4 regions of the Arthrobacter sp. DNA4 genome follow, and region 2 is predicted to be linked to each of the others. Evidence: riboswitches for the same ligand, from Rfam matches in the RefSeq annotation. Region 2 holds a riboswitch; each other region holds the start of a gene.
The links. A riboswitch is a leader RNA that binds a small molecule or an ion and turns the genes downstream of it on or off. The one in region 2 is predicted to bind cyclic di-AMP.
Positions count from the first base shown of each region.

Region 1: another riboswitch for cyclic di-AMP. It lies ahead of NMQ03_RS11780 (LysM peptidoglycan-binding domain-containing protein); the one in region 2 lies ahead of NMQ03_RS04230 (C40 family peptidase).
Region 3: another riboswitch for cyclic di-AMP. It lies ahead of NMQ03_RS20760 (family 16 glycosylhydrolase); the one in region 2 lies ahead of NMQ03_RS04230 (C40 family peptidase).
Region 4: another riboswitch for cyclic di-AMP. It lies ahead of NMQ03_RS03570 (hypothetical protein); the one in region 2 lies ahead of NMQ03_RS04230 (C40 family peptidase).

Region 1 covers NZ_CP101466.1:2,560,036-2,567,486, reverse strand. The annotation lists gene NMQ03_RS11805 (AI-2E family transporter) at 1-750, opposite strand, end outside; gene NMQ03_RS11800 (hypothetical protein) at 971-1,402, shown strand; gene NMQ03_RS11795 (DUF664 domain-containing protein) at 1,454-1,978, shown strand; gene NMQ03_RS11790 (ribonuclease Z) at 1,971-2,918, shown strand; gene NMQ03_RS11785 (YdiU family protein) at 2,902-4,365, shown strand; gene NMQ03_RS11780 (LysM peptidoglycan-binding domain-containing protein) at 4,473-5,318, opposite strand; cyclic di-AMP (ydaO/yuaA leader) riboswitch at 5,322-5,492, opposite strand; gene NMQ03_RS11775 (hypothetical protein) at 5,745-6,560, shown strand; gene NMQ03_RS11770 (TraR/DksA C4-type zinc finger protein) at 6,582-6,941, shown strand; gene NMQ03_RS11765 (DNA alkylation repair protein) at 6,938-7,451, shown strand, end outside.
Region 2 covers NZ_CP101466.1:892,337-899,787, forward strand. The annotation lists gene serC (phosphoserine transaminase) at 1-242, opposite strand, end outside; gene NMQ03_RS04220 (metal-dependent transcriptional regulator) at 535-1,236, shown strand; cyclic di-AMP (ydaO/yuaA leader) riboswitch at 1,344-1,586, shown strand; gene NMQ03_RS04225 (M23 family metallopeptidase) at 1,591-2,418, shown strand; cyclic di-AMP (ydaO/yuaA leader) riboswitch at 2,531-2,726, shown strand; gene NMQ03_RS04230 (C40 family peptidase) at 2,797-3,477, shown strand; gene NMQ03_RS04235 (NlpC/P60 family protein) at 3,641-4,432, shown strand; gene NMQ03_RS04240 (HNH endonuclease) at 4,702-5,202, shown strand; gene NMQ03_RS04245 (molybdenum cofactor guanylyltransferase) at 5,247-5,957, shown strand; gene NMQ03_RS04250 (DUF6457 domain-containing protein) at 5,954-6,247, shown strand; gene NMQ03_RS04255 (molybdopterin molybdotransferase MoeA) at 6,244-7,451, shown strand, end outside.
Region 3 covers NZ_CP101466.1:4,475,421-4,482,871, forward strand. The annotation lists gene NMQ03_RS20720 (hypothetical protein) at 4-321, shown strand; gene NMQ03_RS20725 (hypothetical protein) at 323-889, shown strand; gene NMQ03_RS20730 (FMN reductase) at 886-1,512, opposite strand; gene NMQ03_RS20735 (PhzF family phenazine biosynthesis protein) at 1,620-2,468, opposite strand; gene rplI (50S ribosomal protein L9) at 2,550-3,002, opposite strand; gene rpsR (30S ribosomal protein S18) at 3,020-3,259, opposite strand; gene NMQ03_RS20750 (single-stranded DNA-binding protein) at 3,385-3,960, opposite strand; gene rpsF (30S ribosomal protein S6) at 4,033-4,338, opposite strand; cyclic di-AMP (ydaO/yuaA leader) riboswitch at 4,727-4,878, shown strand; gene NMQ03_RS20760 (family 16 glycosylhydrolase) at 4,882-5,985, shown strand; gene NMQ03_RS20765 (glycosyltransferase family 4 protein) at 6,108-7,301, shown strand; gene NMQ03_RS20770 (oligosaccharide flippase family protein) at 7,298-7,451, shown strand, end outside.
Region 4 covers NZ_CP101466.1:733,569-741,019, reverse strand. The annotation lists gene NMQ03_RS03585 (bifunctional glycosyltransferase family 2/GtrA family protein) at 1-45, shown strand, start outside; gene NMQ03_RS21090 (glycosyltransferase family 39 protein) at 42-1,331, shown strand; gene NMQ03_RS21085 (hypothetical protein) at 1,761-2,153, shown strand; gene NMQ03_RS03575 (glycosyltransferase family 39 protein) at 2,160-4,283, shown strand; cyclic di-AMP (ydaO/yuaA leader) riboswitch at 4,585-4,746, shown strand; gene NMQ03_RS03570 (hypothetical protein) at 4,752-5,471, shown strand; gene NMQ03_RS03565 (glyoxalase superfamily protein) at 5,694-6,113, opposite strand; gene upp (uracil phosphoribosyltransferase) at 6,158-6,793, opposite strand; gene NMQ03_RS03555 (phosphatase PAP2 family protein) at 6,806-7,451, opposite strand, start outside.

The DNA.
Region 1 (7,451 bases), 1.7 Mb from region 2:
GAGCCCGATCAGGACCATCACGGCGTCAATCGCAGCGATGATGAGTGTCCCGCGGACGTAGCCGCCCAGCACCACGATGCTTCGCCCGGCCGCCAGATGTGCCTTGCCCTGGCGGGTTGCCGGGAGAAAACCGATCAGGAACGAGCGGATCTTCTCGCCGTCCTTGAGGAAGAAGAACAGGATGACTGCCGTCAGGACCGTACCGGCCGCGATCTCACCGGCAGTCCTCAGCCCCGTCAACGCGTCGGCCCCCAGGCTGCCGCCGGCAAGGAACTTCTGGAACTCCCCGCGGGCGGCGTTGATCTGGTCGTTCGTCAGCGCCACGGGGCCGGTGGTAATGAACTGCTGAAGCTGGCCTATTCCTGCTTCTGCCCGGGCTGCCAGGACGGAGGCCTGCTGCCTGACCAGTGTGGTGATGCCTCCCACCACGCCGGCTGCCACTGCCAGGATCACCAGGAAGGACGACAGGACGGCCAGGGCGCGGGGCCATCCGCGGGCGGCAAGCCAGCGGACCGCGGGAGCCATGGCCGAGGCCAGGATCAAGGCCACCATAACCGGGATGGTGACCAGTGGAACACGGGTTGCGGCCGTCACCACTGCCCAGGCGAGCGCCAGCACGGAGAGCGTCTGGATTGCCCGTATGCTTGCCCGGCCCAGGCCGTCGGTCCACAGTACAGACATCCTGCCGGTAAAAGACCGGGGATGGGACGGATCTGCCGCGTCCCCGTCCAGGGGCTCATTGCCTTGCATTGGCTTTCTCCTTGCTGCCGTTGTTGTCCGGCTCCAAACAGTACGTCGTTACTGTTGCTGTTACCCCTTATGTTCGGTGCTGACCTTCCGGGTTTTTACTGGTGGATTCCGCGACTGCCGGGGAGCCGGGACGGGTGGCATGGCATCGACGGTTCCCATCCGCACGCGGTGGTCAGTATGCTTACTATTGACGGCCCAACGCAACGAGAAAGGCACCATCATGACTGAACAGAACGTCCCGGACGATGAGCTGGAAGTCGTGGAGCAGGACGATGTGCTTCTCGACGAAACTCCCGGCGCGGCGTCGTCCCTGGAACTGGACCCAGTATCGGGGGAGCCGGACAACTACCCCGGTGCTGCCGAAAACAACCCCGACCGCTGGCAGGAGGACCCCTTGCTGCAGGACGAGGCCGTCTCCGGTGAAGAGGAGGACTTCCTGAGCGACCAGACGCTGCGGGATGAAAGCGCCAGGGCGCGTTACCGTTCAGGCGATGAGCAGGTATCGCCTGACACCCCCACCCTGGGGGAGGCCGCAGCGGATGTTGATTTTGGGGAAGCCCCCACCGGCCTCGAAGCTGACGGCAGCGACGACGAGGAGAATTTTGGCGGCTCGCCGCTCAGTGAGTTTGAGCCCGACGACCTGGAACGCTAGCAACCCCGCGGGCCGGGCCGGCGTGGCCCGGCCCGCAGTGGAGGGAGTCCCATGCAATCCAAAGAACTGCTGCTGGAGGCCTTCGATCGCCTCCCGGTCCTGGTCCGGGAAGCCCTCGACGGGCTTGACGCGGCGCAGCTGCAGCGCCGTCCGGGTGGCAACGGCAATTCCATCGCGTGGTTGATCTGGCACTCGGGCCGGGTGGAGGATGCGCAGGTAGCCTCGTCTGCGGGCCTGGAACAGGTGTGGACGGCGGAAGGTTTCGTGAAGCGCTTCGGCCTTCCCCTGGGGGAACGCGACACGGGCTACGGCCACTCCAGTAAACAGGTGGACGCCGTCAGGGCGCCGCGGGAGCTGTTGCTGGAGTACTACGATGCCGTCCACCGGCAGACCGCCAAGGTCCTGGAAGACATTGCTGATCCGGACCTGGACCGCGTGGTTGACAGGCACTGGAATCCGCCTGTGACCCTCGGAGTGCGGCTGGTCAGCATCCTGGGGGACTGCCTTCAGCACCTCGGCCAGGCCGCCTACGCCAAGGGGCTGCACGCCGGGACGGCAGGCGCCGGCGGTGCGTGAACTGGTGGTATTGGGCACCGCCTCACAGGTCCCCACCAGGACCCGGAACCACAACGGCTACTTTCTGCGCTGGGACGGCGAAGGGCTGCTTTTCGACCCCGGCGAGGGAACCCAGCGCCAGATGATCCACGCCGGCGTCGCGGCCAGCCACATCAACAGGATCTGCCTCACGCATGTGCACGGAGACCACTGCTACGGGCTGCCGGGAGTCCTGTCCCGGATGGCCCTCGACGGTGTGGCACACCCGGTCCACCTGCACTATCCGGCGTCGGGTGACCCGGTGGTCCAGGCCTTGGTGGCCGTGGGTTCGCCCGGCATCGACCTGCGGCTCCATCCGCATTCGGGGGCCGGGCCCGTGGCGGACTGCCTGGAGGTGCGGCCACTGAGGCACCGCATCGAGACATACGGCTACCTGATGACGGAGCCTGACGGACGCACCTTCCTGCCGGAGCGGCTCCAGGCGGCAGGAATCGGAGGCCCGGACGTGGGCCGGCTGCAACGCGACGGCGTCCTTGGGGCAGTCAGGCTGGAGGACGTGAGCGTACCCAGGCCGGGCCAGCGCTTCGCCTTCATCATGGACACCGCGCCGTGCCCCGGCGCCGACGACCTGGCGGACGGCGCTGACCTGCTGGTCACCGAGTCAACGTTCAGCGACGACGACGGCGTCCTGGCACGGCAGTACCTGCACCTTACTGCCGGGCAGGCCGGGGAGTTGGCGGCGTCCGGCGGGGTCCGCACCCTGGTGCTCACCCATTTCTCCGCACGGTACGGTGACGACGTCTCCGTGCTGGAACAACAGGCGCAGGCACGGGCCCCAGGGGTTACCGTGATCGCCGCCAACGACCTTGACCGCATCCCTGTTCCGCGGCGGCGGCAACCAGCGGGAGAAGCAGCGGGCCCAACAACGGCGATAGGGTTAAACCATGACAGCAGCAGCTGAATCCACGGTCACTTTCGATGGCCGTTTCGCCCGGGAACTGGCGGAACTCGCCGTGCCCTGGCAGGCCGAGGAAGCGCCCAGCCCTGAGCTCCTCGTCCTGAACGAGAAGCTGGCAGCGGACCTGGGCCTCGACCCGCAATACCTGCGCAGCCCCGAGGGTGTGCGGCTCCTGGTGGGAAACCACGTGCCGGCCGGTGCCACACCCGTGGCGCAGGCGTACGCCGGACACCAGTTTGGCGGATACTCGCCCCTGCTCGGCGACGGACGGGCCCTCCTGCTGGGCGAGGTCACTGACCGGGCCGGCCGCCTCCTGGACGTCCATCTCAAAGGTTCGGGGCGAACGCCCTTCGCCCGCGCCGGGGACGGCCGTGCCGTCGTCGGGCCCATGCTGCGTGAATACATTGTCAGCGAGGCCATGCACGCACTGCACATTCCCACCACCCGGTCGCTCGCCGTCGTGGCCACCGGGCGGCAGGTCCGGCGCGATGACATGCTGCCCGGCGCCGTCCTGGCGCGGGTGGCAAGCAGCCACCTGCGCGTAGGCAGCTTCCAGTACGCGCGCGCAACCGAAAATATGGACCTCCTGAAACGGCTGGCGGACCACGCCATCAGCAGGCACTACCAGCACGCCGCTGATGCCGCCAACCCCTACCTCGCTCTGTTCGCGGCGGTCGTCTCCGCCCAGGCGGAGCTGGTGGCCCGGTGGATGCTGGTGGGCTTCGTGCACGGGGTCATGAACACGGACAACATGACCATCTCCGGGGAAACCATCGACTACGGCCCGTGCGCGTTCATGGACGCCTTCAACCCGGCCGCCGTCTACAGTTCCATCGACGTCGGCGGACGCTATGCCTACGCCAACCAGCCGGTCCTTGCCGAATGGAACCTGGCCCGGCTCGCCGAGGCCATGCTGCCGCTGATTGACCAGGACCAGGAAAAAGCCGTGGCCCCGGCGGTGGAGGTACTCGGCGGCTTCCGCGGTCAGTACAGCGAGGCATGGACCCGCGGGATGACGGGCAAGCTGGGCCTGGGCGGCGTCGATGAAAGCGGCGCCGCCGGGGCCCTTGTGGATGATGTCCTCGACATCCTGAAGGACGGACCCGTGGACTACACCTTGTTCTTCCGCAACCTGGGCAAAGCGGCTCGCGGGGACCTCCGTCCCGTGCGCGGCATGGTCCTTGACCTGGCCGCCCTCGATGCCTGGCTGGAGCGGTGGCAGGCGCTGCAGCCTGACGCGGAGCTGATGGACAGCGTGAACCCGGCCTACATTCCGCGGAACCACCTTGTGGAGGAGGCGCTGTCCGCTGCCACCGGCGGAAACCTGGCTCCGCTGCAGCAGCTGCTGGAGGCGGTCAGTGAACCCTTCACCGAGCGGCCCGGGCTGGAACGTTACCTGCAGGGGGCGCCCGACGACTTCGGCAGCTACATGACCTTCTGCGGGACCTGACCGAGGCGGCCCGCGGGGTAAAACGAGAGGAGGGTGACAGCCGGTATTCCCGGCTGCCACCCTCCTGCTTCGTCCGGCGCCGCCAACGGCGCCGGACAGTGCGAAGACTAGGCTACGCGCACAGCGGAGTAGCCGCCGAGCCAGCTGATGGAGTGCACCTGCGTGTCGAAGCCGTTGACGCCGCCGCTGACAACCTGGCCGTTGCCTGCGTAAACGCCCACGTGGCCGGAGGTGATGATCAGGTCACCGGGGGCGGGAGCGCCTACGACGGTGCCGTACTGGAAGAACTGGGTGGGGGCCAGATCGCCCACGGACTTGCCGACGGAGCGCAGAGCCTTCTCGACCATGGCGGTGCAATCCTGCTTGAAGCCCAGCTGGCTGTAGGCCGAGGCGAGGATCGCAGCGCCGGTGCCCGTGCCGGTGGTGGATGCCACCGGGGTGGCCGAGGCGTAGGACATGTTCATGCCGGTGTTCGCCGGTGCGGTGGCGGCTGCGGCCTGCACGGGTGCTGCTGCAGGGGCGGGCGCCGGGGCGGCGGTGTAGCCTGCGCCGGGAATCTGGATCTGGTCGCCCGGGTAGATGACCGAGGACAGTCCCAGGCCGTTGGCGGACAGCACGCCGTTGAGGCTGACGCCGTAGGCTGCTGCAATGGCGCCGAGGGTGTCGCCGGAAACGACCGTGTGGACGTTCCCTGCTGCTGCGGCGGGGGCTGCGGCCGGGGCGGCAGGAGCCGAGGTGGCCTGGACGCTGGTCTGCTCAGTGGTGTCCGGGGCGGATACACCTGCATGGGCCGGGGCGCCGACTCCGAAGGCAATGCCGGATGCCGCAGCAACGGCGAGCGCGGGACGGCCCAGGGAGCGGGCCTGGGACTTGGCTGTTACTGCGAGGCCCTCGAGCACAATGGAGCGGGCCGGGGTCGCGCGGTGACGGGCAGTGGTTGAAATTTTTGACACGGTTGATCGCCTCTCCCATGCCTGCGGGGTGAGCTGTCGGGTTCGGGCTGGAGATACCCGGCCGGAAGCAACCCCGCGACGTGCGGAGGCGCTATCGACTTAACCCCAAGGCCACAAGTGGCCGCGGAAACTTGGTTCCCCCGTCCCTGCCAACTGGAGCGGTTGAATCCCATGATCAGCGGCAGGGCTCGGCATGCTGACGGGAATGTCCCGTCTGAGAGGGACACCAAAAGACCATAACCCACGTGCGGCGTGATTGTCACATTTGGATAACATACGAGGTTGTTCTCTCGCATTGGGCAAACGTCTGGACATACACCGCGAGCCAGGGCCTGACCTCAGGTGATACTTTGCCCGTGAAGCACGGTAACAATGTGGAAACAGGCCCCTGCCCTGCGCCCAATCCCGACGGTAAGCTTCGGGACGATGCGCCCGTTCGTGACCTTGGGGAGGCTCCCCCTTGACGGGGGCCTCATGGCGGTTGCCCTGGCCACCCTGGTCAGCAATGCTGCGGCCGCCGAAAAGACGGCCACCGCGCTCACCGCACAGGAAAAGGCCGCCAAGGGCGAGCGGGAACGCCTGTCCGGGGAAGCGAAAGCAAAACTGGACGCCGCACGTTCTGCCCAGGCTTCGCTGGCCGGGCAGGTCGCGGAGGAGCAGCGGCACGGCACTGAGCTGACCGCCCAGCTCGCCACGCTGAAAGGTACGACGGCGGCCATGGAGGGTGGGTACCGGCAGGGCTGGGCTGCACTGGCTGCCTATGAGGCGGCCCAGGCGGCCAAGCGCGCCGCCGCTGAGGAGCAGGCCCGCGGACAGGCGGAGGCCGCAGCCAAGGGTGCCGCAGCGGCAGCCCGGCAGCCCCAGGAGCCCGCACCCCGTGCCGACCCTGCCCAGGCCAATCCGGCCCAACCCGGTCCGGCCCCCGGCGCGGTCAATGATCCCGCCGGGGCGAAAAGCTACGCGTCCGGACGCCTGCCCGCCTACGGGTGGGGCCAGGGCCAGTTCCTGTGCCTGGCCCAGCTGTGGACCAAGGAGTCCAACTGGTTGACCACCGCCACCAACGCCTACTCCGGAGCCTATGGAATTCCCCAGGCCCTGCCCCCGGGGAAGTACGCCAGCGCCGGCGGCGACTGGCTCACCAGCTATCGCACCCAGATCGAATGGGGCCTGGGCTACATCCGTGACCGCTACGGTTCACCGTGCGCGGCCTGGAACCACTCCGTAACCCTGAACTGGTACTGACTGACGCGTTAGGCTGTCTCCATGCCAGATTTCGAACGGTTCCGTGCGCTGCTCGAAGAGGAGCGGGCGCGGCGCCTGGCACTGTTGCCGGCGCTGCGGGCGGACATCGAGGCAGCAAACTCGGCGCGCCAGGGTTCCAATGTCGACGACGAGCACGATCCCGAGGGTGCCACCATCGCCTTCGAACTCTCACAGGCCTCTGCGCTCCTGAAACAGAGTTCGGCGAGCCTGGACCAGATTGAAGCGGCGCTTGCCCGGCTGGCGGCGGGGACCTATGGAACCTGCGCCGTATGCGGGGAGCCCATCGCCGAGGGCAGGCTGGAAGCCCGCCCGTGGACCCCGTACTGCATCCACCACGCGGCGTCCGGGCGCGGGCGATGACCGGTACGGCGGACGTTGTGTCCGCGGCGGCGGATTTCGTGGACCGGACCCTGCAGAACGAGGGCGCCTGGTACCGGGCGGACGACGTCGGGGCACGGCTGGGCGGGGTGCTTGCCTCTTATGGTTCCTCTGTGGGGGCCGTTCGCGGGACCGTGCGCGATGCGCTGCGGAAGTTCAAGGACCTGGACCATGACGGCACGGTCATGCTGGCCTCCGCCCTGTGGGGCCAGCCGCGGCCCGGTTCCCGGCCGGTGTTCGAGCGCCGCCTGGCAGCGGTGGTCCTGCTGCAGTCACGGGTGCGGCTGCTCCGTCACTCTGACCTGACCCGGCTGGAGGGTTTCCTTCGCTCCGCGCAGGCAGCGGACCTGACCGGGCCCCTTCTCGCCGACGTCCTGGTCCCGTTGCTGGCGGGGCTGGGGGAGCGCGAACGGCAGCGGGCAGGCGTTGTCGTGGCGCGGTGGCGGGAAGACCCGGACCCCCAGCTGCGGGCGGCGGCCGACGCCCTTGAAA
Region 2 (7,451 bases):
GAGCCGCCAACGCCGAGGACCACCTCATACCCCTCCGGGGCACGGAAGAACCGGCTCAGCCCGTCGCGGACCGATCCGACCAGGTTCTTGACCGGCGCCTGGCGGTGCGAGGTGCCGAGGATGGTCTTGGACGCTGCTGCCAGGGCATCGATCTGTTCCTGGCGGACCTTTGACGGGCCGGCGCCGAACCGCCCGTCCTTGGGCAGGAGGTCGGCGGGGATCGTGATGCTGGTGTCGCTCACAGGTGCTCCAATTCGGCGGGGACGAAAACTTTGGTCCGGACGGGCGGGTAAGGGGTGGCCGCAGCGCGCGATGGCTGCGCGGAAGGCCTGTTCCATTCTGCCTGAAGGGCAGTGGGTGCGGGAGCCGGAGGGGGCAAAGTCCAGACAATGAGACGGTCCCGTTCGTGGGTGGCTGCCCGGGGCCAGCTATTCGGACAAAGTCAAAATAGGCTAAGCTAGCCCCGGACTACCTCGCGGGAACAGGCGGTACGGTGGGACAACGCAAGGTACTGCGCTCGAGGAGCTGAGCTGGATGACGGATCTGATCGACACTACGGAGATGTACCTCAGGACCATCCTGGAGCTTGAGGAAGAAAACATCGTTGCCCTTCGGGCCCGTATCGCCGAGCGTCTGCGCCACTCCGGCCCCACGGTGTCCCAGACCATCGGCAGGATGGAACGCGACGGACTCGTCGTCGTCTCCGGCGACAGGCACCTTGAACTCACGGACACGGGCCGCAAGCGGGCCACCGAAGTCATGCGCAAGCACCGGCTGGCCGAACGCCTGCTGGCTGACGTTATCGGTCTGGACTGGGCCTACGTGCACGACGAAGCCTGCCGCTGGGAACACGTCATGAGCGAGCGCGTTGAGCGGCGCATCTACGAGATGCTGGACCACCCCACCGAATCGCCCTACGGCAACCCGATCCCCGGCCTCGCTGCCCTGGGCGGACAACCGGCCACCGGCTTCCCCGACGGAGCCATCAGCCTGGTGGAGGCCATGAAGGGATACGGTCCCGCCTCTGCAGTGACCATCAGCCGGCTGGCTGAGCCAATCCAGGTGGAGCCGGAACTGCTGGCGCAACTGGACGAAGGCGGGATCCGGCCCGGCGCTGCCGTTGGGCTGGAACGCGTGGGAGATTACATCTCCGTGCGGGTGTCCGGAATCGAAGGTGCGCTGGAGTTGCCGCCTGAGGTAGCCGCGCATGTTTTTGTCGCTGTTAAGCAGCCCTGAGCCGCGTCCCAATACCCCAGCGCAGAGCTTCCACGCAAAGATAACGGAATTGTTACCTAGGGTCTTAAGGCCCTATAGTGGAAGCAATCGTTGATACTTAAGCGTTACCCGATCCGGAGCCGAGCTCTGCCAGCGGATCGGGTGCACGAGTCGTTACTGGCAGAGGCGGGGGAACCACAATTGGCAGCGGGGGACTGCCTTGGGGTGAAGTCCGTCAGCAGCAAGCCTCTCCAGCGAAGGATTCTTCCGGGAATACCCCTGTGCAGAAGCTTGCCCATGACGGGCCGGGTCTTTGATCTCTCTGACCCGAATCCGACAGCTAACTCCGCAGGCTTTTCCAGAGAGGAACCCTTCTTGACCACGCAGACCTCCCGGGGCCGCCGCCGCGCCGCAGGCCCCCCTTCGGCACCCCGGGTTGTCGAAGATGTCGCAGCGGAGCGTCCCCGCGATCTGCATCGCGATGCGCGCCGCCGCCGGGGTCCGTTCCGGCAGGTGACGGAGTTCGCCGCCGCCAGTGGCATTGGCCAGAAAGCTGGAATCGCCCTGGCCGCCACCGGCCTGGTTCTGACGGTCACAGTGCCCGCCACCAGCCCCGTCATGGCCACGGATGCCGCCGGCAACGCGCCATTGGCAGCCTCCGCCGTCAGCCCGCAGCCCCAGATTTCCGCTGATGTTGGCGCCCAAATCGACTTCAGCCGTTCGGCAGTGGTGACCCAGGCCGACCCCGACGGGAAGCTGAAGCAGCTCCTGAGCGCCCAGTCCGCCGGCTCCGTCACGCGGGCCGCCTCGGCCGGCACCCTGGCCGCACCGCTGGCATCCCTCACCACCGCCTCGCCCTTTGGTTACCGCGTGAGCCCCATCACCGGCGGCTCCGGAGACTTCCACCGCGGCCAGGACTTCGTGGCACAGTGCGGAACGTCCGTCCTGGCGGCCGCGACCGGCACCGTGACCTTCGCGGGCTGGCACCAGTATGGCGGTGGAAACCGGGTGGTCATCGACCACGGCAACGGGCTGGAGACCACCTACAACCACCTGTCGTCGTTCAACGTCAAGGTGGGCCAGACCGTCTCCCGTGGCGAGGTTGTGGCACTCAGCGGCACCACGGGCGCATCCACCGGCTGCCACCTGCACTTTGAGGTCCAGGTCAACGGCGAAGTGGTCGATCCCATGGGCTGGCTGTAGCCGAATGATTGTCCACTCTCAGATCGCAGGGACCTGCCGTGACCTGAATGTGACATTGAAACAAAACTGCTGTACCGTCTAACTCGCGTCAACTTTTCCGAAGTTGACGCTCTTGAGTGGATTGCCTAACTCTGCCACCGCTCAAGGTCCGTTCGCATTTCATCGTCTGGCAGGGGCGGGGGAACCAATTTTGGCCTTCATTTCCTGAAGGCCTTGGGGTTAAGTCATGAGCTTCCCAGGAAGCAGAGTGGCCGGGTGACTCCCATCCGAATCCGACAGCTCACCTCGCAGGCATTGGGAGAGGCTACCTTCGTGTCTTCACGCCATAATTCTGCGCGCCACCGTGCGCAAACGGTTCGCATTAACCCCCTGGACGCCGTGTCCAAGGCCGTCAGTGCAAATGCCGGGACCGTAGGCCGCCAGGCTGCCGTTGTGGCAGCCGCGTCGGGCCTCATCCTGAGCATGGGCCTGCCCGCCACCGCAGCTGACACCACCGCTGGTGTCTCCGCATCCACCGAGTCCGGTTCGGCCCAGACGGCCCTCGCCGTCACTGCCGCCCCCACGGCTACGGTTTCCTTCGAACGTCCCGTCGTCAAGACCACCGCCGCTCCAAAGGTGGAAGCGGTGCGTCCGCAGTCCACCGCGCCGGCCGAGCGCGACGCCGCTGCCACCGCAGGCCAGGACGCTGCCCCTGCCGCCAAGGCTGCCGAGACTGTCTCCGCCGCAACCTCCGGCATTGCAGCAATCGCCTACACCGGCATCGGCCACTCCTACGTGTGGGGCGGCACCAGCCCCGTCACCGGCTGGGACTGCTCCGGGTTCGTCCAGTGGGTCTACGCCCAGGCCGGGATCAGCATCCCCCGCACCAACGCGTGGAACATCATGACCCCCACCTCCACCCCGCAGCCGGGCGACGTTGTTGTCCAGAACGGCGGCGCGCACGTGGGCATCTACGTCGGCAACGGCATGATGGTCAGCGCACTCAACCCTTCCCAGGGCACGCTGCTCCACTCGCCTGCAGCCACCGGTACCTCGTCGTACTACCACCTCAACAAGTAGTTCTTGGGCTTCATGCTCCAAGGGCTATTTCTTTGCCCAAAGCTTTTTCGCTAGAAACCACATCCCCGTTCGGAATGCGCCGGCTTGCCCCCAAGATGCCGGCGCGTCCAGTTCCCTTTGCCTGCCTACCCGCGGTTCGAAGGAAAAACGAAAGAGAGAACTGATGACGACTCGTGCTACCGCACGGCACCGCGCCGAGGTCACCAAAACCAACTCGATCGCTGTCATTGCCAAAGCTGTCAGCGACAATGCCGGTGGCATGGGCCGCCAGGCTGCTGTCATCGCTGCTGCTTCCGGTCTGGTCCTGACCAGTGGCATCGCGGCCAACGCTGCCGACACCAACGTCAAGCGCGATTCCGCTCCTGCATCCCAGCTGGAAGTTGAATCCGTCGTCGACGCCCCGATTTCCGCGGCTTCCACTATTTCCATCAGCTACGAGAAGCCTGCGGTTACCACCACGCCGGCACCCGTCGTTGAGCCTGAGCCCGAGGTTCAGGTACAGGAAGCTGCTCCTGCCGCCCAGCCGGCTGCTGCTCCTGCCGCCCAGCCGGCTGCTGCTCCCAAGGTCACCGCCAAGGTTGCAACCGCTGCCGCTCCGGCCGCACCGGCAGGCCAGGCTTCGGCCAGCGGCAAGGGTGCTGCCATCCTTTCCGCCGCTTACGCCCAGCTCGGCGTGCACCAAGACTGCACCATGCTGGTGACCAACGCACTGGCCGCCGTCGGCATCCACTTCCACGACTGGCCGGTTGGCTACCTGTCGCTGGGTGACACTGTGCCCATGTCCCAGGCCCAGGCCGGTGACCTGCTGTACTACGCTGACGGTGGCGGAGGTATGGCTCACATTGCCGTTTACGCCGGAAACGGGATGGCCGTCCACGGCGGCTTCAACGGCAACGACACCGTGGTCTTCAGCGCCAATGTTGGCTCTGGCGCGGTTGCCATCCGCGTACGTTAGGCAGTCCTGGGGCGGCCTGATCCAACGCCGCCCGCGAATTGCTGTAAGGGACCCCCGCCGCCAGGCGGGGGTCCCTTGCGCTTTAACGGGTTCCCCCAGTGGCGCCCCTTGCCTTTCCCGTCTTCGTGCCCCGGTTGGGCTCCGGGGGCGGCGATTACCTGATTTTGCACTTCTTTGTTTACTCTTGTGATGTCGATCCATAGCCCGGACATGCCGAGGGCAGCCGGCCCTCGTGCCCCTGCCGGGTGCGGCCGTGAAGAGGTAAGTGCATGCGCACTCTCGTTTTGAATGCTGGATATGAACCGCTGGCGGTTATCACTTTCCGCCGGGCGCTGGTGCTTGTGCTCACGGGCAAGGCAAGCGTGGTGGCCGAAGGGGATGACCCGGTGGTAGGGCCCACCGACGTCCTGGGCCGCCCGTCCGTGATCCTCCTCAACCGCTACATACGGCCCCGGTACAACCACTCGACGGCAGTCAGCCGCAGGGGTGTGCTCCGGCGCGACGGACATAAATGTGCCTACTGCGGCAAGGCGGCGCACACAATCGATCACGTTCACCCGAAGTCGCGGGGCGGTGCCGATTCATGGGAAAACCTTGTGGCCGCTTGCCTGCGGTGCAACAACGTCAAGGGCGACCACACTCCCGCGGAGATGGGCTGGACCCTTCGGTTCGTGCCCGGGCCGCCGCACGGAACGATCTGGCAGATCAAGGAACTGGAGAAGCCGACGCCGGCGTGGGATCCGTTCCTTCTTCCGGAGCGCGCCGCCTGACGCATCGCGCTGCCCCCAGCCTTGCTGATCGCTAGTCTGGGGGAGTGCAAAAGAGCATGGTGGTTTTCGACGCCCTGATCCTGGCCGGGGGGCGGTCATCCCGGCTGGGCGGGGTACCCAAGCAGTCGCTGGTCTACCAGGGCCAGACCCTCCTTGAGCGCGCCGTGGCCGCGGCAGACGGCGCCCGCCGCACCGTGGTGGTGGGTGATGCGGGGTCCCTGCCGGTGGAGTCCGGGGGTCTGCCGGCCCCGTCAACCCGGCCCTCCGCCGTGCTGATGTGCCGCGAGGAGCCGCAATTCGCCGGGCCTGCTGCCGCAATAGCCGCAGGCCTGGCCGCGCTGGCCAGGAGCGGTGAAGGTGCGCCCTGGTGCCTGGTGCTGGCGTGCGACATGCCGCTGGCCTCCCAGGCGGTGGCTGTGCTGAAGGATGTCCTGACGGGCACCGATGCTGCGGCCGGTGGGGGTGGTGTGATGGCTTGTTCCGGCGATGGAAGGGCCCAGCCCCTGGCGGGTTTTTACAGCACGGCTGAGTTAACAAAAGCCTGCTGCGACCTGGCTGCCCGCAACGCCCTGGTCAACGGATCTGTGAGGGCGCTCCTTGCTAGTCTGGACGTGCAGCTTGTCACAGTCCCCGCCGGGTCCACATCCGATGTGGATACCTGGGACGATGCTGCCGCGCTGGGGATTGCCGCCGGGAACCAGCGCGCGGGCCAGGACCCGTTCATGGGCGGAGCTAACGTGGGAGGCAAGTCGTGAAAAGCCAGGACGAGACGCTGGAAGAGTGGTGCAGGGCGCTTCTCCAGGCCTACAAGCTTGAAGATGTCCAGGTGGATGTCAACGCCGTGCTGGCGCTGGCCGGCGTCGCTGCCCATGCGGTTGTCAGGCTTACCGCGCCGCTGACCACCTTCATCGCAGGCTTCGCCGCAGGGCTGGCGGCTGCTCCCGGCAGGGAAATGGACGCAGCATCGATGGACGCGGCGCTGGCCGTTGCCCGTTCCCTCGCGGAAGACTACGACGCTGAAGCCGCCGGGACTCCCGGCGAATGACGGCAGAACCCCACAGCGATCCGGAGGCGCCACCGGGCAGTGAAGCAGAGGCGCACAAAACTGAACAGCCGCATGACGCCCACCATCATGCGGCCCACACCTGGCAAGAGGCCCGGCAAGCTGCGTTCGATGCAGCAACCCCCATACCCCCCGGGCCGGTGGCGCTGAGGATAGCCCTGGGCCGCAGACTGGACCGGGACATCGTGGCCCTTCAGGACATGCCCCACTACGCGTCCTCAGCCATGGACGGCTGGGCTGTCAACGGCAGCGGCCCGTGGATCCCGGTGGAGCCCGGAACGCGGCTGGCACCGCACCAGGCGAGTCCCATTGCCACGGGAGGCCTCATCCCGCCCGGCGCCAAGGCAGTCCTTCGCACCGAGAATGCTGTCCTTGGCACGGACGATGAGGGGCTCCCCATCCTGATGCCCGGCGGCAAGGCGCGCCCCGGCGAGCCCCGCGCGGGAGAACACATCCGCAAGGCCGGCGAGGAAGCACTGGAAGGGGACACCCTGGTCAAGGCAGGGGTGGAGCTCAATCCGGCACACCTGGCGCTGGCCGCCCTGGCTTACTACGACGAAGTCCAGGTCCAGGGGAAGCCGGTGGTCCGCCTGGTGCTCACGGGGTCAGAGGTGGTGGAACAGGGCACTCCGGCCCCGGGCCAGGTGCGCGACACGTTCGGCCCGCAGTTGCCCGACGTCGTGGCCATGCTGGGCGGCATCGCCGGCGGACAGCAGCGGATCGGCGACTCCTACGCCGAATGGCTGGCGGCGCTTGAGGACGTGCTGCCGGAGGTGCCCGGCGCGCCGGACCTGCCCGCCGACGTCGTTATCACCACCGGGGGTACCGGGCGCTCCGGAACGGACCACCTGCGGCGGGCTGTGGCGGAGCTCGGCGGACGGCTCATCATCGACGGCGTGGCAATGCGCCCGGGACACCCAGCGGTTCTCGCCGAGCTTCCGGACGGCCGCTTCGTCCTGGGGCTTCCGGGCAACCCGCTGGCGGCCATGATGGCCCTCTCCACCGTGGGTGCTCCGCTGCTGGCCGCACTGGGGCACCGGTCCATGCCGCCCGTGGAGGAAGTGCCCTGCGGGACGATGGTCGAGCCGGACCCCGGACGCACCAGGCTGATGCCGTTCCGCCTGCTGTACGGCATGGCGTCTCCGGCGCAGCATACGGGACCGGGCATGATGCGCGGGCTGGCCGC
Region 3 (7,451 bases), 970 kb from region 2:
CATATGGGCGATCTCCTGCTGGTGCTGTTGCCGGCGATAGCTTTAGTGGCGCTCATCTGGGGCATTGCCACCGCGTTACGGCCGCGTGATGCGGGAACGTCGGAAGCCGACAAATACCAGCGCGAGCTTGCCGAGCGCTCGGCACGCCACTACGCAGCCCAGGTCCAGGCTGCCACCGCCGCCCGGGCCCGCCTGGCGGCGGCCACCCACCCCAGCCAGAACGCCCAGCAGCACAACCAGCAGCAGGAACATATCCGGCCGGGTGGCCAGCAAAGCAACGGCACCTGGCAACGGCCAGGAAGTACAAAGAACGGCTCATGAAATGGAATCCCTTATGGTCCCCGTCCTAATCCTGCTCGCGGTGGTTGCGGCGGTCCTGGTGGCATACAGCGCCGCCCGCAGGCGCAAAGCCGCGCACGGTACGGCCCCGTCCCAGCCCGCCGCCACACCCCAGGAACTGGCCCGGACAGCTGCCGGGCGCCTGACTGAGGAGCAGCACCGGCGGATCTATGCCCTGATCGCGCAAGGCCAGGCCATGGCCGCCATCAAGCTGTACTACGAGGTCACCGGTGAGGGGCTGCGGGCTTCACGCGACGCGGTGGGCGCGTTGGCGGCGCACCCCCAGCCCTACCTGAGCAAGGAGCCCGCACAGATCATCGAGGAGGACGACGACGAGCCGCAGCGGTTTCCGTACCGCTACCGGGCGATCGCCAGCAAAGGCGACGTGACCCGGGAAGTCAGCAGCAACATGCTCAATGACGAGATCTACGGGAGGATCCGCACGCTGGCCCGGAGCGGCGACACTGAGGCGGCGGCCACGGCGCTGACGCGGCACTCCGATATCTCGCTGAAGCAGGCCCGGGAATTCATCGCGCTGCTGGACGACTAGCGGGATCCGGAAATACCGGCCAGCAACTGCTCGAACGGGAGGGATTCCAGCGGGGCGGACTTCCGGCCCGGCTGAAGCCCCTCCAGCAGGCGGGTGAAATCGCCGGCGGCACGTTCGATCCGGTCCGCGAGGGATGCCCCGCCTTCCTCGGCGGTTCCCCAGTCCTGGGGCCCGGCGAAGACGCCGGTGGCCGCAATGCGCGTCCGAAGGTAGCTGAACAGAGGCCGCAGAGCGTAGTCCAGCACCATCTGGTGCCGGTCCGTTCCGCCGGTGGCGCCCAGCAGGACTGCCTTGCCGTCCAGCGACTTGGGATCCAGGACGTCGATGAAGGACTTGAAGAGACCACTGTAGGAGGCGCTGAAGACCGGGGTCACGGCTATGATTCCGTCCGATGCCTCCACGCCCGCGATGACGTCCGCCAGCCTCGGAGCGGCGTAGCCGGTGACGAAGTTGTTGGCGATGTCCACGGCCAGGTCGCGGAGCTCGACGACGTCCACCGCCACCTGGTAGCCGCCTGCCTCAAGCTGCCTCGTGGCGGCCGCCGAAAGCTGGTCGGCCAGCAGCCGGCTCGATGAGGGTACGCCAAGTCCTGCGGAGAGGACGGTGATGCGGCGGGTTTCCATGGCATTCTCCTGGTGCTCGTTCAAATCCATCATACATGCGTTTGCATCTATACCGTTGAACTGCCGCAGGCGGCGGAGTATTCCCGGAGGCCCTGCCGGGACCCTGATTAGAGCAGAACGGTTCCCTGGATGCACGTGGTCGATTCGCCACCCACCCAGATGTCCCCGTCCTCAGCGCTCACGTGGATGCGCCCGGCGCGGCCCAGCACGGTCCCCTGCGAGGCCACATACTGCTCCGGCGCCCTGCCGGTTCCCATCAGCCACTGGGCTGCACCGGCATTGAAGCTGCCGGTGACGGGGTCCTCCGCCATCGCATCACCGGGCAGGAACGTGCGCACCTCAAAGTCGGCGCCGGCGCCGGGAGCGTGTGGCCCTATGACGCCGATTTTAAGGTCGCCCATGGCTGCGTGGTCCGGCTCCAGGGCCAGCACCTGCCCGGCGGACTCCAGCAGGACACCGATCCATTCGGGCCCGTTCACCAGCCAGCACGCGTCAAGGATGTCGCCTGGGGCCACCCGCAGCGCCGCTGCCAGCTGCCGGCGGACGGGCTCCTCCACGGGGCCGGATCGCGTCAGGGGCGGCGCCGCGAAAGCCAGCCTCCCGCCGTCGCGCTTGATCCGGACCAGCCCCGCAGCGCATTCCTGCACCACGCAGCCGTCGGACTTTGGCACCCCTCCGCTTTCCAGCCACGTATGGGCAGAGCCCAGCGTCGGGTGGCCCGCAAACGGGAACTCCTCGGTCCCGGTAAAAATCCTGACCCGGTAGTCGGCGCGGGAATCCCGGGGAGGCAGCAGGAAGGTGGTTTCCGAGAGGTTGGTCCAGTTGGCGAAGTGCTGCATGGTTGCCGCGTCCAGGCCTTGGGCGTCCAGCACGACGGCGAGCGGGTTGCCACGGTAGGCCAGGCCGGCGAAGACATCCACCTGGTGGAAGGGGCGGCGACGGGGGTTCGGGTTCACCGGAGCAGGCTACCACCGCACAAACGAAAGACCCCCGCCGCCGGAGTCCGGCGACGGGGGTCGTAACGTGGAGTGGGGAAATTACTTTCCTGCCACCACGTCCAGTTCGATCACAGCGGCAACGTCAGCGTGGAGGCGGACGTTGGCCTGGTAGGAACCAACCGACTTGATGTGTGCGGGCAGTTCAACCTTGCGCTTGTCGATCTTGCCAAGGCCAGCGGCCTCAACAGCGTCGGCGACATCGCCCTGCTTGACGGTGCCGAACAGGCGGCCGGACTCGCCGGCCTTGACGACCAGCTTGACCGGCTTGGCGGACAGTGCAGCGGCCTGCTTCTGAGCATCTTCCAGGGAAGCGTGCTCGCGGGCGGCGCGGGCAGCCTTGATGGACTCAACCTGCTTCTCGCCACCCTTCGACCAGGTCAGGGCGAAGTTGCGGGGCAGCAGGTAGTTACGTGCGTAACCGTCCTTGACCTCGACAACATCGTAAGCAGCACCGAGACCGGTGACTTCGTGGGTCAGAATGAGCTTTGCCATGTTAGTTAATCCCTTCCTTAGCCGCGGCCAGCGCCGGAGTAAGGCAGCAGAGCAACTTCGCGGGCGTTCTTGATTGCCTGGGCGATCTTGCGCTGTTCCTGCACCGTGACGCCAGTGACGCGACGGGCGCGGATCTTGCCGCGGTCGGAGATGAACTTGCGCAGCAATGCTACGTCCTTGTAGTCGATGACAGTGATGTCAGCGGCCTTCAAGGGGTTGGACTTTGGTTTGGGCTTACGGAGTTCAGCCTTAGCCATCGTGGAGCTCCTATTCTAGGGAGCCCGTGGATGTTGATCCACGGGATGGTGGTGGTCCGACGGCGGCAGTGCCTTGGGTGCGTGGCGCACCCCTGCAGTCCCGGCGCCGGGCCGATATTTGGGTTTTAGAAGGGAGGTTCGGAATCGGGGCCGTTGCCCCAGCCGCCTGCGTTGGATACACCGGGCGTAGCCCAGGGATCGTCCTGTGCAGCCTGCTGGTTGCCGCCGCCCCAGCCTCCACCGGAGTTGCCACCCTGGTTTCCACCAGAGTTGCCGCCTCCGAAGCCACCGCCGCTGTTGCCGCCGCCGAAGCCGCCGCCACCCTGTCCGCCGGAGCGCTGGGTGCGGTTGACCTTGGCATTGGCGTAGCGCAGGCTGGGGCCGATCTCATCGACCTCAAGCTCGATAACGGTGCGCTTTTCGCCTTCTTTTGTTTCGTAGGAACGGCTCTTCAGGCGGCCGGTCACAATCACCCGCATGCCCTTGGTCAGGGATTCGGCGACGTTCTCGGCTGCTTCACGCCATACGGCAGCGCGGAGGAACAGGGTTTCCCCGTCCTTCCACTCGTTGGACTGACGATCAAAGGTGCGGGGGGTGGAAGCGATGGTGAAGTTCGCTACTGCCGAACCTGACGGTGTGAACCGCAATTCCGGGTCATTGGTGAGGTTACCGATGACCGTAATGGTGGTCTCGCCTGCCATCTACTGCCTCCTTGTTCGATCCTGGGTGAAGAGTGCGTTTCCCGCGGGGTAAAGAATGAAGACGGTGCTGAACTACTCAGCAACAACCTTCTGCTCTTCGGGGCGGGTGATCTTGGTGCGCATGATGGTCTCGTTAAGAGACAGCTGGCGGTCAAGTTCCTTGGCGGTCTCCGGCTTGGCGGTGAAGTTCACCACGGCGTAGATACCTTCGGACTTCTTCTTGATGTCGTAAGCCAGACGGCGACGGCCCCAGATGTCAACCTTTTCGATGGTTCCACCATCGTTGGTGATGACGTTCAGGAACTTCTGAAGCGACGGCTCAACGGTACGCTCTTCGACCTCGGGGTCGATGATTACCATCAATTCGTAAGGACGCATATGTGAACCCACCTCCTTTGGGCTAAGCGGTTACGGCATTTCCGTAACAGGAGGTTCATTTGCGATTCCGTGCAATGCCTTGCCGCCGGAACGGAGGCAGGACGCAGCACAGACTTCAATATCCTAGTGCATTTGGACCCGATAGGCGATTCACGCTTGACCCAAGGCTAGCCCCGCTGGAGGTGGGCAGCAGCCGGAGGTTCAGCCATGTGGAAAACCTGCAGCCAGCGGCGTCCGTTACCAATACACTTTCGCCGACCGGGCAGCGCCACGCCAACGCAGTGAGGTCCGTTACCTAATTGTGATTCTTGGAGCCCTTTCGTGTACGGTCGTCCGGGGGCCGCCCCCAGCCGGCTCCAGTCCCGGATGCCGCCCAACTCTGCCGCGTCCGTGATTAACACCAGATACCAGGCAGAGGCGGGGGACCCGAGCGTCCCGGGCGAGGCCACGTGCCCGCCCTTGGGGTGAAGCCGCAACCCGCGGCCGGATGCCCTCATCCGAACCCGACAGCTAACTCCGCAGGCGATGAGAGGTAGCTTTTCCATGCCCGCACCCCGCAAAGGCAGCGCCAACCCAGCGCACCGTTATCAAAATGAGATAGATCCTGCCGGGACATCCCCGGCCTCCCGGTCCGGTGCTCCAGCCCAGGCGCGCCGTCGCCGGCCTCTTGCCGCCGGTCTTGCCGCAGCACTCCTCGGCGTAGGTTCCCTGGGCCTGGGCCTGACCCACGGTGACGGAACCGCGGATGTGGCGCGGGTGGCAAGTGCAGAGGATGCCGGCAGCGCCGTACCCAGCCAAACTCCGGACGTTCCGGTTCACGCTCCAACGCCCGTCCCCGCAGTCGAAGCCGCTCCTGCTGCCGCTCCTTCCCCGGCAGAGGCACCGGCACCTGCCCCCGCGCCAGTGCCGGCACCCGCCGCGCCTGCCCCTCCCTCCGAATCCCCGATCGCAGTGGCGCCGGCAGCGGCACAGCTGGCCAGCAGCGGGACGCCTGCGCCCGCCGGGGTCCCCGGGAACTGGACCATGACCTTCGCCGACGAGTTCAACGGGGCCGGACTGGACGCCGCGAAGTGGTCCGGCTGCTGGTTCTCCCCCGGCTGCGGAACCATGAACAAGGTCTCCACCAGCCCGGCGAACGTCTCCGTGGCCAACGGGAACCTGGCCCTGGGCCTCAGCTCATCCACCTCCGGCGGACTGGTATCCACCAACCCGAGGGGCGGGGCGGGGACCGGTTTCCAGTTCACCACCGGCTACGTCGAGGCCAGGATCAAGTTCCCGGGCAACGCCAACGGCCTCTACAACTGGCCTGCCTTCTGGACCACCGGACAGTCGTGGCCGGTCACCGGCGAGAATGACATCGCCGAGGTGCTGCAGGCCAGGATGACCGTGAACTACCACTCCGGTTCCGGCTCCCACAACCAGGGCGGCGTGGGCGGCAACTGGGCCAACGAGTACCACACCTTTGGCCTGCACCGGATGCCAAACACCTCGGACGTGTACTTCGACGGCGTAAAGGTCAAGTCCTACCCCACCGACGACGGAAATGCCCCGCAGTACATCGTGCTGAATGTTGGCGCCTCCTCCACGAACCCGGCCTACGGCGCACCGTCCCAGATGATGGTGGACTACGTGCGCGCCTGGCAGTAGCAGGCCACGCACCCAGGTAAGAAGGGCGACGGCGGAACCTCCCGCCGTCGCCCTTTTTCGGCTTCCCTCAAGGTTGCCTAAAGCAACCCTCCGGGGACTATGTGATCCAGTACACTCTTGCAATGAAGCTCCTGTACGTGACGGAAAGCGTGCCCAACCGGGATCCGGAACTGGGGGATGGAAGCTCGATGATCCCGTACGAAGTGATCCTGCACCTCCCCCCTGACGTTGCCGTCACGCTGCTGACCTTCTCGGGTCCTGTTCCGGTTCCGGCAGAAATCAGGAACCGCTGCGATACCGTGTACGAACTGGCCCCGCGGGAAGAACTTTCGGCCTTTGCCCGCTCCATGGGCGGCCTTACGGGACTGGGAAAACACCGGCGGTCCACCCCGTCTGCCCGCGCAGCCGCCGCCCGGTTGTCCGCAAGCCGGGACGCAACCCTGATCCATGGCCCCCACGCCCTTTTCCTGTCCCACTGCATCACCGGTCCCTTGGTGCTGCAGACAGTGGACCCCTGGTCCATCCGGGCCGGCATGGATACCGCGATCGCACGCACCTTCCGGCCCGCCTACCGGCTGCGCGAACAATTGGCCGCCCGCGCTGAGCGGCAGCTGCCGCCCCGGGCCAGGCTCCTGACCGTCGGAGCCCAGGACGCAGCGGCCTGGTCCGCCACGCTCGGCAGGGCGGTCACGAGCATCCCCAACGGCACGGCGGTGGCCACCGGTCCCCGCCGGGAGCGGAAGGCCCCCGTGGTGTGCTTCGCGGGCAGCCTGAACTACGCGCCCAACGCGGACAGCGCGACGGTACTGGTCAACAGGATCGCGCCGCTGGTGTGGCGGGAGGTCCCGGACGCCCGCTTCGTCATCGCAGGGCGGCGCCCCACACCGGCGGTGCAGGCGCTGGCCGGACCCCGGGTGGACATCCTGGCCAACGTGCCTTCCATCCTGGACGTGTTCCAGGGGGCGGATGTGGCGGTTTTCCCGGACGAGCACGGCGTAGGAATCCGGAACTCCGTCCTGGAGGCCCTCGCCGCGGGTCTGCCCGTGGTGGCCACCCCGGTGGCCGCGAGGGAACTTCCCGCGCATCCGCTGCTGGCCGTTCGGGACAGCCAGGATGCACTTGTCCGCGAGGTGGTGGAACACCTCACCGCTCCCAAGCAACCGCCCGGGCCTTCCCACGGCGCTGCGGGAACGGCGGCCGCAGGCGCAGTCCGCACCTGGGACACCGTGGCAGGCGAATACCTGGCGGAAGTCCATGCGGCCATGGCTGGTTTATCCCCCGCGGGGGAGCTTACCCGGACGAACAGGCAACCATGACGTACGCGCCGGGGGAACTGGAGCGCAAGGGAGTCCGGGGAGCCCTGTGGCAGGGGCTCGCCTTCGCCTCGGGCAGGGTGATCGTGCTGGTGACCACGGTGGTCCTGGCACGGCTGCTCTCGCCTGAGGAATACGGCCTGGTCGCCCTGG
Region 4 (7,451 bases), 160 kb from region 2:
AAGACAACCCACGCCACCACCTCCACAGAAACGGGTGCACCATGACCTCCACCATCTCACCGGCAGGCACCGGCTCAACTGCCACACCGCGGCCCGCAAACGCCGGCGGCCCGGCCTCTGCCGCGGGAGCTTCACAACCCGCCACGCGCTGGGCGCGCTTCGCCTTCGGCAGCCAGCCGCGCTGGGTGCGCCCCTCGGCCGCCGCGCTCCTGGTGGCCACGGCGGTCCTGTACCTGTGGAACCTTGCCGCCACCGGCTACGGGAACTCGTTCTACGCCGCGGCCATCCAGGCGGGCACCAAGGACTGGACCGCGTTCCTCTTCGGATCGCTCGACGCCGGAAACGCCATCACGGTTGACAAGCCCCCGGCGGCACTGTGGATTCCAGCCCTGGCGGGCCGCATTTTCGGATTCTCGTCCCTCAGCATGCTGGTGCCCGAGGCACTCATGGGCGTGGCCGCCGTCGGCGTCCTCTGCCTGGCGGTCAAGAGGGTCTCAGGACCGGCCGCAGGCCTGCTGGCGGGCGCCGCGCTCGCGCTGACGCCCGTGGCTGCGCTCATGTTCAAGTTCAACAACCCCGACGCCATGCTCACCCTGTGCCTGGTGCTGGCGGCATACTTCACCATCCGGGCCACCGAACGGGCGGGCTGGAAGTGGCTTGTTGCGGCTGGAGCCGTGATCGGCCTGGCTTTCCTCACCAAGATGCTGCAGGGCTTCCTGGTCGTTCCGGCGCTGGGACTGGCCTACCTGTGGGCCGCTCCCACCTCGATCGGTCGCCGGCTGGCGCACCTCATGGGCGCACTGGGAGGCATCATCGTGGTGGTAAGCAGCTACATCGCCCTATTCCAGCTGACACCGGCTTCGGCCCGGCCGTACATGACCGGCTCCACCACCAACAGCTTCCTGGAGCTGACCTTCGGCTACAACGGCCTGGCCCGCATCACCGGCTCGGGTGAAGGCATGCCCGGCGGCGGAGCGGGCGGTGCGGCCGGCGGTCCCGGCGGCGGTTTCGGCGGCGGCAACAGCGGATTCGGCGGGGCTGCTGGCCTGCTGCGCATGTTCGGGACGAGCTTTGGCGGCGAAGTGTCATGGCTGCTGCCCGCCGCCCTCGTCCTGCTGGCTGCCGGCCTCTGGTTCACCCGGCGGGAAGCCCGCACTTCGATGGGCCGCGCGTCGCTGATCCTGTGGGGCGGCTGGCTCCTGGTCACCGCGGGTGTGTTCAGTTTCATGAGCGGCATTGTCCACCCGTACTACTCTGTGGCGCTGGCACCGGCGATCGCGGCATTGGTGGGAACCGGCGCGGTGGAGCTCTGGCGCGGCCGGGCCTCCTGACCGGCCAGGATTGTCCTGGCCGCAACCGTCCTGGGCACCTCCATCTGGTCGGCGGTCCTCCTGGGCCGCGACGCGTCCTGGCTCCCCTGGCTGCGCATCGTCGTCATCGTCCTTGGCGTCCTTGCAGCCGCGGGCCTCCTGCTCCGCGTTGACGGCCTTGGCACGGCCGGACGGTTCCGGCGCGCGGGCGCTGCCGCCGTCGTCGTCGTATCCCTCCTGGCCGGAGGAGTCGGGGCGGGTGCCTGGACCGTCGCCACCGCGGCGTCCGCGCATTCGGGTTCCATTCCGACGTCGGGGCCCGCAGGTTCGGCGGCAGGCGGCTTTGGGAACCGGGCAGCTGGTTTCCGCGGCGACCGCACCGGCGGCACGGACACCGCCACCGGAACCGACAGTTTAGACCCCACTAACGGGTTTGACCCCGCAAACGGAATGGGCGGCGCAGCCGACGGGGCCGGTGGTCCCGGCGGAGCGGGCGGGCCCGGCGAGGGAACGGCCGATGCCGCAGTGACCGCGTTGCTCTCCTCCACTACCACGAAGTGGTCCGCGATGGTCTCCGGCGCCAGCCAGGCAGCCAGCCTGGAACTTGCCACGAACACCAACGTCATCGCGCTCGGCGGCTGGAACGGCGGGGATCCGTACCCCACGCTCGCCCAGTTCCAGGACATGGTATCCAAGGGTGAGATCGGATATTACATCCAGGGCGGCGGAATGGGTGGCGGCATGGGCGGCCGGGGCGGCAACTCGGAGGTGGCCGCCTGGGTGCAGGCCAACTTCCAGGCCCAGACCGTGGGCAATTCCACTGTCTACGACCTGACCAAGTAGCCCGCCATGGCCAGCCACTATCCCAGCTCCATGCCTTCAAGCCCAACAACCGGGTTCACGCGCCCCCTCCTGCCCCGTGTGTCGGGAGGGGGCGGGGCCACCACGGCCCAAGGGACCCGGCCCGCCAGCCGGCATCGGGATCCCCTGGCCCGCCGGCGGCACCTGGAACTGGCAGCGCTGCTGGCGGGCGCGGCGGTTCTGTACCTCTGGAACCTCGGGGCGTCCGGCTGGGCCAACGCCTTCTACTCCGCTGCCGCCCAGGCCGGCTCACAGGACTGGACTGCCTGGTTCTTCGGTTCCTCTGACGCCGCCAACTCCATCACCGTGGACAAGCCGCCGGCCTCCCTGTGGGTCATGGGGTTGTCGGTCCGGCTCTTTGGGCTGAACCCGTGGAGCATCCTGGTTCCGCAAGCGCTGATGGGCGTTGCCGCCGTCTGGCTGCTCTACCTGTCCGTGCGCCGGACCGCGGCGCACGCCACCGGAGATGCCACCACCGCCCACCGGGCGGGTTTGCTGGGGGCCGCGGTGTTGGCCCTCACCCCGGTTGCCACACTGATGTTCCGGTTCAACAACCCGGATGCCCTGCTGGTGCTGCTCATGACGGCGGCCGCGTACGCGGTACTCCGCGCGGTCCAGGAGGACCGGCTGCGCTGGCTCCTGCTGGCCGGGGTGTTCCTGGGCTTTGGGTTCCTGGCCAAGCAGCTGCAGGTCCTGCTGGTGGTTCCCGGTTTTGCCGTGGCCTACACGGTTGCGGGGCCGGGCAGGCTGGGCCGGCGCGTGCTGCGGCTGGCCGCGGCGGGGGCGGCGATGGTGGTTTCCGCGGGCTGGTGGCTCGTGGCCGTGCAGCTGACGCCGGCCAACATGCGGCCCTACATTGGCGGTTCGCAGGACAACTCGATCCTGGAGCTGACCCTTGGCTACAACGGACTGGGCCGGCTGACTGGCGACGAAACGGGCAGCGTGGGTGGCGGCAACGGCTGGGGCGTTCCCGGCCTGTTCCGGATGTTCAACAACGAGTTCGGTGGCCAGATCGCCTGGCTGCTGCCCTCCGCCGTGATCCTTGCGGCCGGCCTGCTGTGGGTCGGCCGGCGGGCACCGCGGAGGGATCCGGTGCGGGCGTCCGTGCTGGTCTGGGGCTCCTGGGTGCTGGTGACCGGCCTGGTGTTCAGCTTCATGGCAGGCATCATCCACCCCTACTACGCGGTGGCGCTGGCGCCGGGCATCGCCGGGCTGACCGGCCTGGGTGCAGTTCTGCTGTGGCAACGCAGGCAGCAGGCGGCCGCCGCAATCGGGCTCGCGGCCGCAGTGGCCGCGGCAGCCCTGACGGCGTTCTTCCTGCTGGGCACCACCTCGGCCTACGGTCCGTGGCTGCGGTGGGTGGTCCTTGCAGGCGGGCTGGCCGGGGCAGCAGGCGCGGGCTTCAGCCAGTTCCTGGGCATGCGTTCGGTGCAGCGGACGACGGCGGCGCTGGCCATCGCTGCATCGCTCGCCGGGCCGCTGGCCTTCTCCATCTCCACCGCGTCCACAGCGCACAGTGGGGCAATTGTCAGTGCCGGCCCCATTTCCGGATTCGGCGCAGGGCCAGGTGCCCCCGCCGGCGTCCGGAACAGCCGGAACGGCTCCGGCGCGAACAGCACTGGCGGTACAGGTATTGCGGGGCAGGGCAACACAAACCCGGGCAGTACGGCACAGGGCAATACGGGGCAGGGCTTCCGGCAGCCGAATGCCCAGGGCGGCACGGGCTTCGCCGGCGGCCGCGGGGGTGGCGCGGGCGGCCTCCTGGGTGCGCCCACGCCGTCGGCTGATCTGGTCGCCGCGCTCAAGAGCAGCGCCTCGAGTTACACCTGGGCCGCGGCCGTGGTGGGCTCCAACAACGCCGCAGGTTACCAACTGGCAACGGAGCTGCCGGTCATGGCGGTGGGCGGCTTCAACGGTACCGACCCCTCCCCCACGTTGGCGCAGTTCCAGGACCTGGTAGCCCGGGGAGAGATCCATTACTTCATCGGCGGCGGAGCCATGCGCTCCAACAGCGGTTCCGACGCTGCCACCCGGATCGCGGAGTGGGTGGCAGCCAATTTCACGTCGCAGAGCATTGGCGGCACTACGGTTTACGAACTTACCGGCCACTGACGAGGACGCCCCGTCCCGGGCTGCATGATGGCTTGGCACGCGAGTGCCGGGGCTGCATGATGGCTTGGCACGCGAGTGCCGGGGCTGCATGGTGCCCGGCACGGCAGGTACCCACCCGGCGGGACTGCATGATGCCCGCCCGGGCAGGTCCCCACCCGGATACTCCCCGTCGCAGCCGGGCAACCCGACGCGCTGCCGCCCGTGACTTCCGTTACCTAAATGTGACTTTCACTTGATCTTCCTGTACCGTCGATTGGGTGCGGTCCCCGTTCGGGCCGCATATCCCGGGTTGACGCCAAGCTCTGCCGCTTCCCCGGATTTCCGATTGAGCAACGGCAGAGGCGGGGGACCCACCGTCCCGGGCAATGAATGCCCTTGGGGTTAAGCCAGTACGTGATTTTTCCGTACGGCCGGATGCCCTCATCCGAACCCGACAGCTAACTCCGCAGGTGTGAGAGGCGATCAATCATGTTCAAAAACACGGCAGAAGCACGCCTGCATGCCAAGGCTAAACATAAGGCCACGCAGCAGGCAAAGAAGACCACCCTGGGCCGCCGGGCCGGAATCCTCGCAGTATCCTGCGCGGTGCTGGTTGGGGTCGGCGCAGCCGGCCAGGCCACCAGCAGCATGGCCCCGGTGTCATCAACCCAGGCAACCCAGGCAGCGTCCGATGCCCAGATGAGCATCGAGAAGAGTGAGATCCGTTCCAACCCGGCGGCGAGCCCCGCTCCCGCTGCAATCGCAGTGGCACCACAGGCGGCGGAGCCCGCTCCCGCGGCCCCGGCACCCGCCGCTCCCGCGCCGGTCGCGCCGGCACCTGCACCTGCACCTGCACCCGAGCCCGCCCCGGCTCCGGAGCCGGCACCCGCCGTCGCAATCAACGACCCCGCCGGCGCCCAGGCCTACGCCGCCAGCCAGTTGGCCACGTACGGATGGGGTCCGGACCAGATGCAGTGCCTCCAAACGCTGTGGACCAAGGAATCGGACTGGACCACTACGGCCACCAATCCCAGCAGCGGTGCGTACGGAATCGTCCAGTCCCTCCCTGCTGAGAAGATGGCCAGCTCCGGCGCCGACTACCTCACCAATTACCGCACGCAGATCAACTGGGGCCTGAACTACATCAAGCTCAGCTATGCCTCCCCGTGCGGTGCGCTCAACTTCCACCTGGCGCACAACTGGTACTAGCCACCGCTCCCCTGCGGCTGCGCGCCGAAGGACCACCTTCCGCGGAGCCTCCCCTGCATTGACCGCGGCCGACGGCGCGTGCCGGCTCCCCGCCGTCGTACGCCTTGGGCAGGGCCACAGCAGGGAATTGCAGCGTCATCGACGGCCCGCATCCATAGGGATGCGGGCCGTGGTGCTCTAACCCAGAGTGCCTTAACCTCAGGGTGCTTCAGCTGAAGTGCCTCATGGTGCGGTGTTTGGGGCCGCGGTGCTTGGGGTTGCGTCCGTCCCAGCGTTCCGCCACGGGATGTATTGGACGGACCACTTGTTTCCGTCCGGATCGGCGAAGTAGACAAAGTGGCCCCACGGCAGCACCTCGATGTCACTGACGTCCACACCGTTGTTCCTCAGGTGGTCGTGCGCTGCCTGGATGTCGTCCACCACCATCTGTAGCGTGGTTCCCGTGCCGGGTGGGGCGTCCAGGAGCCCCTCGCCCATGCAGATGGAGCAGGCCGACCCGGGCGGGGTCAACTGCACAAAGCGGATGTCGTCCGAAGGCCGCTCGTCGTAGTCGGCGTTGAAGCCCACCTTGTTGACGTAGAAATCCTTGGCCCGGTCAACGTCGGACACGGGGACATAGACAAGTTCGAGTTTCCAGTCCATCCGCACAGGCTAGCGGCGGGGACGGCTTCAAAAAAGGGTGAAAACTACCCTGCGATGCCGTACAGGCGGTCGCCTGCATCGCCCAGGCCGGGAACAATGTAGGACTTCTCGTTGAGTTTCTCGTCGATGGAGGCCAGGACGATGTGCACGTTTGCGTCGCCCAGTTCCTCCTCCAGCTTGGCCAGGCCTTCGGGAGCGGCCAGCAGGCAGATGCAGGTGACGTCCGACGCGCCCCGCTTGAACAGGAACTTTATGGCCTCGCGCAACGTGCCGCCGGTGGCCAGCATGGGATCCAGGACGAACACCTGGCGGCCGGTCAGGTCCTCCGGCAGGCGCTCCGCGTAGGTGATGATGTCCAGCGTCTCCTCGTCCCGGGCCATGCCCAGGAAGCCCACCTCGGCGGTGGGAACCAGCTTGGTCATGCCCTCCAGCATGCCCAGCCCCGCGCGCAGGATGGGGACCACCAGCGGGGTGGGCTTGGTGAACGCCGTGCCGATGGTGGTGCTGACAGGCGTCTCGATGGTGACGGGCTCCGTGCGGACCTCCCGCGTGGCTTCGTAGGCCAGCAAGGTCACCAGCTCTTCCGTCAGCTGGCGGAAGACCGGCGACGGCGTGTTCTTGTCCCGCAGGACGGTGAGCTTGTGGGCGACCAGGGGGTGGTCAACAACGAGAGTACGCATCCCCCAAAACTATCATCCGGCGGTGTCCTTGTTGTGGCTGCCGCGGGCATGCTCCTTGCCGCCGTCGCCGTGGTGGTGCACTTCCTCGGCCACCACATCCCGGACGATCGGACGGTCGAACGACGGAGCCGCACCGGCGTGCTCCCGCCTGCGGACCAGGTGGAACAGCCTGTGCGCCAGGATCACCACGCCCACCCAGGTGAGGCCCAGCAGCCACCCGGCCATGACGTCCGTCAGCCAGTGGTGGCCAAGGAAGACGCGGCTCAGCCCCATGGCGATGATGAAGAGCGCGCCGGCCGTGATGGCGGTGACCCGTACCAGCATGGTGTTGAACTGGAGGCAGATGAGGTAGGCCACCAGGCTGATCACCACGGTGGTATTTAGGGTGTGGCCGCTTGGGAAGGACGGTGAATCCTCGTAAGGGGGCACCGCGTCCGCATGGTCCGGGCGGGTGCGGCCCACCAGTTTCTTGCCAAAGGTGGTGGCCATGATGGAGACCCCCGCCGCACCGCCGATCAGGACGAGCGGTCGCCAGTTCCGGCTGAGGAACGTCAGCCAGGCGGTGAGGATGCTGGCAAGGATGGGCATGCCGATGCCGCCGCCGATGTTGGTGAAGCCGGTAACGAACGCATCAAGTCCGGGGCTGCGCAGGCTCTCG